One region of the Lentibacillus salinarum genome, then DNA from elsewhere that is predicted to be linked to it. Evidence: predicted binding sites of a transcription regulator. Region 1 holds the regulator's gene; the other holds the start of a gene.

Region 1 (4,428 bases):
CTTGCTTTGCTGAACAACTTGTTCAAGCACCGGCAAGACTTCCTGAATATTGCCGATTTTCTTGTCGGTAATCAGAACGTATGGATCCTCCAATACGGCTTCCATTTTATCCTGGTCCGTGACCATGTATGGTGATGCATAGCCGCGGTCAAATTGCATCCCTTCAACAACTTCGAGTTCCGTGTTGAAGCCTTTTGACTCTTCGATGGTGATAACACCGTCATTGCCGACACGTTCCATCGCTTCAGCAATCAGGTGACCGACTTCATCATCGTCGGAGGAGATGGCGGCAACCTGAGAAATGGAATCTTTGCCTTCAATTGGGTTGGAAATGCCTTTTAATTCGTTGACAGCTACCTGCACTGCTTGTTCGATACCGCGGCGTACGCCAACAGGATTAGCACCGGATGCCACGTTTTTCAGCCCTTCACGGATCATTGCTTGAGCAAGAACGGTTGCAGTGGTTGTCCCGTCACCGGCAACATCGTTTGTTTTGGATGCTACCTCTGACACGAGTTGTGCACCCATGTTTTCAAAATTATCTTCCAGTTCGATTTCCTTAGCAATGGTCACACCATCATTGGTAATGAGTGGGGAACCGAATTTTTTATCCAGAACAACATTACGGCCTTTTGGCCCCAATGTTACTTTAACGGCATCTGCCAGTGTGTCGACACCGCGCAGCATGGCACGACGGCCTTCTTCACTGAATTTAAGTTCTTTAGCCATTTAAAAACGCCTCCTTAAAATTTCTTGTATATGTCCTGACATTGACTCGGCTGTCCATTAGTTAATGACAGCAAGGATGTCGCTTTCACGCAGAATTAAGTATTCTTTTCCGGAGTAGTTCACTTCTGTTCCGGCAAATTTGGAGAAAATAATCCGATCTCCTTCATTTACTTCCAAGGCAGCTTTTTCGCCGCTGTCTGTCATGCGTCCGGAACCGACTGCAACAACATTGCCTTCCTGTGGTTTCTCTTTAGCTGAGTCCGGAAGCACAATACCGCTTGATGTTGTTTCTTCCTGCTCCACAAGTTCGATTACAACACGATCTCCTAGTGGCTTAATCATGCCGACAACCTCCTTAATTCCTGTTTTCATGTATTTGGGAATCTCTTATTAGCACTCTTGTATAACGAGTGCTAATTCCAATTAATATAATAAATAATTCAGTTAAAAAATGCAAGTATTTGTCACCGGTATTTTTTAATTTTATGATCACAAAAGATACAGCCCGTTCTATTATAATGCCTGTTCAATGTATGCTAAACTGGAAGAGTGGATTTTTGAGGTCCTATTTTTTTGCTTAAACTATTCCTGACAAGCATACACTATATCAACCTGGAACCTAAAGGAGTCGGTATACTTTGCCTAAACGCTACTGGTATGTGATTTTAACGTATATCATTATGCAATTTTCCGGATTTGTTTTTGCTCCAATTTTATATTTGCTCACCCCGCTCGGCGTTAACGATACAGGCGTCTATTGGTCCATTTTCAGTTTCATTGCCGCGCTTATCGTTGTTTTATGGCTCATGCGTCCTGATATGAACATGTCACAGTACCGGCAGGGCCCGCCCACATGGGAAATTATCCTCTGGTCGATAGCCGGTTTGTTTATGGCTTACTTCGCCAATTCGATTGCGTCAGTTATCGAAACAGTTGTCCTGGGCATCAACCCCACTTCGGAAAATACGGAATTGATTATGGATATTACCAGATCAGCGCCGTTCTTTATGGTGATAACCGCGATCGTGGCACCGATACTGGAAGAGATCATTTTCCGCAAAATCATTTTCGGGGAATTGTATAAACGGATGAACTTTTTTCTGGCTGCAGCACTGTCCGCATTAGTTTTCGGGTTCATTCACGGGGAGCCGGAACATATTCTTGTTTACGCTTCGATGGGATTCGTGTTTGCGTTTCTTTATGTACAGACAAAGCGGATTATCGTACCAATTGTTGTGCACATGGCCATGAACTCCATATCCGTCATTGTACAATTATCACTTGATCAAGAAGATTTCGATAACATGATGGAGCAATTCCAACAAATGCAAATGATATTTATTGGAGGCTAACGTTTTATGAAAATATCACCGAAAACGATGGGGATCGTTTATTTTCTGCTTGGTATATTGTTTACCTATGTTGCCATACAGAGTGCAGAAGAAACGATCTGGAATTTTCTCACCATCCTGCTTGCCTTTTTTGCCACACTTGATTTCGGTGTCAGTATACGTATGTTTAATATCCATTTCAAAATCAAAAAGCAAAAGAAAAAGAAGTAGTGCCAGCTGTGCACTGCTTCTTTTTTTAATCAGAACCGTCCTGTTCCAACGGATAGTGTTTCAGAAAATACACCAATGACTGCAGTTCCACCGCTAGATCAATGTGATGCACCCGGATCCAAGCTGGTACCGTTATTCGTGCCGGTGTAAAATTAAGAATGCCGGATAGGCCGAAATCTGCAAGCCGATTGGTAATTGGTTGGGCCTCGTCAGCCGGAACAGTCAAAATGGCCACAGACACATTCCCCATTCTCTCTTCCAGCTCATCAATATGATAAACCGGTACGCCGCCAATGTCTGAGCCCGCTTTAGCCTGATCGGCATCAAACGCCATCACAATTTTGGTATTGTTGTTTTTCAGGAAATTATAATGTAAAAAGGCGGTCCCCAGGTTGCCGACGCCAATTAGTGCGACTTCGGTCAGTTCATCCTGATCCAGCGTTTTACGGAAAAATCCGAGTAGGTATTCGACATTGTAGCCATACCCTTTTTTACCCAATGCCCCAAAATAGGAAAAATCTCGTCTGATAGTTGCCGAATCAACCTTAATCGCGTCACTCAATTCCTTTGAAGAGACACGTTTTTTTCCCTGTTGATTCAAATTATTTAAAAACCGGTAATATAACGGCAGCCGCTTAGCAGTAGCCTGCGGTATTTTATTTTGATCCAAAGTCAGTCCTCCTCGGCTCCGCGATGATATTCACCGGATTTACCGCCCGTTTTAGTCATTAAATAGGTTTCCCCGATAACCATCCCTTTATCGAGCGCTTTACACATATCATAAACCGTCAGGGCTGTTGCCGATGCTGCTGTCAATGCCTCCATCTCCACACCTGTTGATCCTTTTGTTTTGATGGAAGCGTTGATTTGCAGTTCATAGTGATCCGCATTTATTTTCCAGTCAAAGGTAATATCCGTTCCCTTTAATGGCAGTGGGTGGCACATCGGGATCCAGTCCGATGTTTTTTTGGCAGCTGTAATTCCCGCCACCTGGGCAACCGCCAGCACGTCCCCTTTTTTCATCGTGTTGGCCGTAATATTGTCATAGATTTCTTTCGTGACATGGACGCTGGATACCGCGACAGCCGTGCGTTCTGTTTCTGCTTTATCACTGATATCCACCATGCGCGCTCTTCCCTGTTCATTAAAATGTGTGAAATCAGACATGTGCTCAACTCCATTCAAGCGTGTATGAACTACCACCTATTCTAACAGAAAACGGTCGATTAGTCGTGATTGATTTCACAATATGATTGCCCTTTCAGACTGTCATACGGTACACTTGGATGGGATGAGGTGAACAAAGATGATACTAATGCAACTAAATAATATAACCAAGTCATTCGGAGCCGAAGAAATACTAGCCCATATAAAACTTGAAATACAAGAGAATGACCGGATTGCCATTGTCGGCAGGAATGGATCTGGAAAATCAACCTTATTAAAAATAATGGCTGGTGATCTTTCCTATGATGAAGGGGAATTGTTCAAGCCGAAAGATCTGACTATCGGCTATTTGTCGCAGCATACCAGTCTTGAATCGGACAAATCGATTTGGGATGACATGATCACGGTATTTGACCACCTGCTGATTCAGCAACAGGAACTCCGACAGCTTGAGGAAAAGATGACACAAGCGGCTTCACTTTCCGCTGACGATTATGAACAACTTCTATTAGATTATGACAAAAAACAGCAGGCATTCGATGCAGCCGGCGGTTACCGCTATGAAGCCGATATAAAAGCTGTTTTGACCGGGCTTAATTTTCAGGATTACGATTACAACACACCCATCACTGAACTAAGCGGCGGGCAGAAAACGCGCCTGGCCCTGGGAAAATTATTGCTAAAAAAACCGGATCTGCTCATTTTGGACGAGCCGACCAACCACCTTGATATCGAAACGATGGGATGGCTGGAAAACTACTTGGGCAGCTACCCAGGCGCCGTGGCAATCGTGTCACACGACCGGTATTTTCTCGATAAAACCGTATCAACTGTTTATGAAATATCCCGGCATCATTCCAAACGATATAACGGCAATTACAGCTATTATTTAAAACAACGGGCGCTGGATTATGAAAAAGAATTGAAGGAATTCGAGAAGCAGCAGACCGAAATTAAACGGATGGAAGAC
Region 2 (4,428 bases), on a different contig from region 1:
AACAGACCACTCGGATAAACATCACCGGTATGAGAAATAAAGACAAACCCATTTCCATCATTGACGCCTTTAGGTGCACGGCCCAAGCCGTCAATTTGGCTGGTTTTGCCGCTCATCAAAGCATCTTCATAACGGATTGTGTCATCATTGTTTTGATTCTCGCGTATCTTGCCCTGTATAACCACACGTCGATAGTGCTGCGCTGCTGTTGTTTTGATATCAAACGGTACACGCTTGGAAAGTTTATACAGCCAGCGCAATACCTTTTCATGTTCAGCCGGGGAAATCATGTCACTTTCTTTTCCACGTCCGGTCGGTACGAGGAAAAAAACACTCCAGAGTACACAATTCAAATCCTCCACCATTTCAGCCATTTCATCCAAATAAGCCACATTATATCGGGAGATGACCGTATTGATTTGAAGGGGCATTTCCAATTCATGCAAATACGTTATCGCATTCATCGTTAAATCAAACGACCCTGATGTACCGCGAAAATAATCATGAACATCGGCACAGTGACCATCAATGGAAAATGCCCATCTTGACAGCCCGACATCCTTTGCTTGTTGCATGGCTTCTTTTGTGACATTCGGTGTGGCAGATGGTGTCATGGAAACGCGGACACCTTTTTTGACGGCATATTCGGCAATATCAAATACATCCGGACGCATCAGCGGATCTCCGCCGGTAAACACCAGCATCGGGTTATCCATTTCATAAATATCGTCAATCAGTTTTTTACCCTCTTCAAATGAAAGTTCCAGTGAATGCCGGTTGTATTGTGCTTCGGCACGGCAATGCAGGCATTTTAATTCACAGGCACGGGTCAACTCCCAAATGACGATGAACGGATTTTCATTGTAGTCTCTCGGAAACATGACGACTCCTCCTAAATGATTGCTGCATCAAGTGTAAATTTTTAATCACGTTAAGAGGTGTGACAAACGTCACTTATTCTGCTTTTGTCACAAAACGATCATAAGGAAACCTTCGAAAAGTATCCCAGAGGCAGCTGTTACGATTTTTTGCCGATTGCCACGCGCCACATAGACGGGCCCTGCTCCAGGTATTCCCACGAAAAGCGCCCTTCACGTTCAATCAAAAACTGATAATGCAGTGGTCGTGGATCGTGATCATTGGAAAGCTCCATAAATTCTCCCGGTTCCAATCCGTCAAATACCTCAAAAATTTTCGGGTGTCTATGCCGCGGGTCGATCTCGGGTGCGTGTATTTTTGCCGTAAATTGCGTGTCATTCATGTCTACCCCTCCATTTTCAAATGATTTTGCTTCAGCAACTTCATCATAGTAGCTTGACGTCCTGGCTGCTGTGAGGGAGAACACCCCCAGTGTATGATATTGATCACGCTTACCAGGATTGTCACCATTTACAGCCATATCTGCTCGTCGGTTATGTTACAGTATAAATAGAAATGGATGGATGGACTGATCCTGTATCTGTTACGCATAAAAAGGAGTGAACGTCGTGAATATAAGTACCATTCAGGGACTGCTCCAGAAAGTCCCATTATTCAAAGATCTGACGGATGATGAGATGGAACCGATTATTGAACTGGCCAAACATCGCGTGTACCGGCATGGCACACACATATTCATGCAAGGTGATCCCCTGACAAATGTCTACTTTATTCACCAGGGAAAAATCAAAATCTATAAAACCGACTTTCATGGCAGGGAGCAAATTGTAAATGTCCTCCAGCCGGGTGACATGTTCCCGCATCAGGGATTTTTCAGGCAAGATGACTATCCGGCACACGCCGAAGTATTGGAAGACGCGGTTTTAATCTATATTCCGATTCAATCATTTGAACACTTCCTGGTTAACCATCCGGAAATCTGCATAAAGCTGTTCCGGGTGCTTGGCGACATCATTGTTGATTTACAGGGGCGCCTAGAAGAAAAAATCCTCCATAACACATATGAACAAATTATTATGCTGCTACTTCGTCTTTCTCGAGGCTATGGAAAAGAGACGAACGACGGCTTGATTAAGCTCACAACTCAATTTACCAACCGCGAACTCGCCAATATGATCGGTTCAAGCCGGGAAACGGTCAGCCGGACACTGACCCAGCTGAAAAAACAAAATCTGGTCACAACCGATAAATCCGGTGCGATCCTTCTCGATACGGATGCACTTGAAGATGAATTGTTTTGAAGGGAAAGATCATCCAGTGGGGGTGGTCTTTTTTCTGGCGATATAGTGATAGCGTCCTTTTCGTGTTGATGTTGTCACTTTCCGGGTTGATGCGCTCGATTTCGGGTTGATATTCCCGTGCTTCTATCGATACCCGCGCAGTTCTGTTAATTCTCTGGCTCTTCTGCCGATGCTTCTGTCCCTCTGCTAAGGCTTCCTCTCATCTAACTATGACAAAATTGTGGCACAACAAAAACGATGTGACACACATCACTTCTGTCATCATTGAAAATCATTATCATGAGATTAGATTCCTTCAACAAATGAGGTGATGTTGTGCCAAAACAGGAAACCATTATAGAGCTGGATGTACGCGAAGATTTGGCCATGAAAAAAGAACCGTTTGACAAAATCATGGGGGCTGTAAAGAGCTTAAACGAAGGGGAAGCTTTTATCCTACATGCACCATTCAATCCCCTACCACTTCATAAAATCTTGAATCGGCGTGGCTTTACCTATGAGGCTGAAAAGGTGAAAAAGAAACATTGGAAAGTCATTTATACCATGAAAGCAGGTGCTGAAAAATGACGATTGATAACCGGGGGTTGGAACCGCCACAGCCAATGATGCGTACATTGAAAGCACTGGACAAACTGAACAGTGGTGAGTCACTCGCTATCATAAATGACCGCCGTCCATTGTTTTTATATGAAGAGCTGGATGATCGTGGGTATGCGCACGAAACAGAAGCACAGGAGGATGGAAGTTTCAAAATAACGATAACGAAATCTGGTGATTAGTATGATACCTGGCGGAAGCATGCAGACAACGACAAACATTAAGCTGCCTCTCGCCTTTATCCTGTACGCCCTTGCAGCTCTTGTCATCTCTCAAATCGTCTTGTTTATTAATAACGATATCCTGGCGCTGGGTCAATTCCGGATCCCGGACATTTGGATGGGTGCCCATTTTCTTTTACTCGGCTATGCAGCCATGGTCGCTATGGGTGCCATGTATCAGCTTGTACCCGTCGCTTTACTGACACCGATTTGGAGTCAGACATTTGGCTATATGCAGTTTATCATCACTGCTGCTGGTGTGACAGCCTTTTCCATCCTGCTGGGAACGGCGCCTGACCTGGCATTATACGGTGGTTTTATTACCATTATCGGGATTCTTATGTTTCTTATACAAATGGCCAAGTCCATAGCTAAACAAGAAAACAAAAATATGATGACCGCCTTTATATCAGCTGCCATCATTTGCTTGTTCCTGACCATTGCTGCCGGATTCCTGCTGGCCTGGAACCTGTCCATCGGCGGAATTGGAAGCCACAACGCGATCCTTTCTGCTCATATCGCGCTTGGTGTATCCGGTTGGTTCACGCTTTTGATTTTCGGGTTTTCCTATAAACTTGTGCCGATGTTCAGCCTGTCACACGGCTATGCAATGAAATGGGCAAAACCCGCCTTCACGACTTATATCGCCGGACTGGTCATTCTGATCGGCTCGTTTTGGGCAGGCATGAAGCTGTTTGAAACAATCGGCTGGTTTTTACTCTTGGCTGGATTCTTTTTCTTTGTGCTTGATATACGGGAAATGCTCGCCAAACGCATGAAGAAAAAACTTGATAAACCTTTTTCATTTTCATTGGTCGCGATCATGAATGGGCTTGGTGTGCACATGCTGGCTTTCGTTTATAGTGTTTATGGCATTCAGGAAACGACTGTTTGGGGATGGCTCATCTTTTTATATGTCATGGGCTGGGTCATTTTCAGTATTTTCGGCTATTTATATAAAATTGTCCCGTTTTTATGGTGGACCCATAAATATTCCAACAAAATCGGTAAGGAAAAAGTTCCGACGTTAAAAGACATGATCAATGAAAAACACAGTGTCATCCTGTTCACGCTGTTTATTATCAGTGTAGCTGGGCTGACCGTAAGTGGACTGCTCTATCTTAGTATGCTGGTCTGGCTTTTTCAGGATCTGCTCACTTTAACGTCGTTGTTATACGTATTATCGATTTTACGTGTCTTGGTTAAGTGAAATCAAAAAGGAGATGAGTCCCATGTCACTTGAAAGTAAAGTCGATGCGGCTCTATTTGAAGTGATTGATCCGGAGCTTGACATTAATGTGATGGACCTCGGTCTGGTGTATGGTGTAGGGGTTGATGACGACGCTAATGTCAGCATTGTCATGACACTCACGACACCCGGCTGTCCCATGCACGACAGTATCAAAACCGGTGTGAAACATCGCGTCAGC

The links. The regulator Rex, encoded in region 1, represses fermentation and respiration genes when NADH is low (regulators of the CRP and FNR family bind a similar motif). The targets are predictions, from matches to a motif close to TTGTGAAATATTTCACAA.
Region 2: a site for Rex is predicted at 2,418-2,435, ahead of ACFQ4A_RS00660 (DUF2249 domain-containing protein). Genes of this name have one in related genera too.

Annotation. Positions count from the first base shown of each region.
Region 1 covers NZ_JBHTNH010000057.1:35,214-39,641, forward strand. Annotated here, with positions in the region: gene groL (chaperonin GroEL) at 1-729, opposite strand, end outside; gene groES (co-chaperone GroES) at 787-1,071, opposite strand; gene ACFQ4A_RS17495 (CPBP family intramembrane glutamic endopeptidase) at 1,368-2,081, shown strand; gene ACFQ4A_RS17500 (YdiK family protein) at 2,088-2,291, shown strand; gene ACFQ4A_RS17505 (redox-sensing transcriptional repressor Rex) at 2,317-2,961, opposite strand; gene moaC (cyclic pyranopterin monophosphate synthase MoaC) at 2,964-3,458, opposite strand; gene ACFQ4A_RS17515 (ABC-F family ATP-binding cassette domain-containing protein) at 3,598-4,428, shown strand, end outside.
Region 2 covers NZ_JBHTNH010000001.1:124,971-129,398, forward strand. Annotated here, with positions in the region: gene ACFQ4A_RS00645 (TIGR04053 family radical SAM/SPASM domain-containing protein) at 1-881, opposite strand, end outside; gene ACFQ4A_RS00650 (DUF2249 domain-containing protein) at 1,019-1,261, opposite strand; gene ACFQ4A_RS00655 (Crp/Fnr family transcriptional regulator) at 1,488-2,180, shown strand; gene ACFQ4A_RS00660 (DUF2249 domain-containing protein) at 2,547-2,747, shown strand; gene ACFQ4A_RS00665 (DUF2249 domain-containing protein) at 2,744-2,959, shown strand; gene ACFQ4A_RS00670 (hypothetical protein) at 2,979-4,208, shown strand; gene ACFQ4A_RS00675 (metal-sulfur cluster assembly factor) at 4,231-4,428, shown strand, end outside.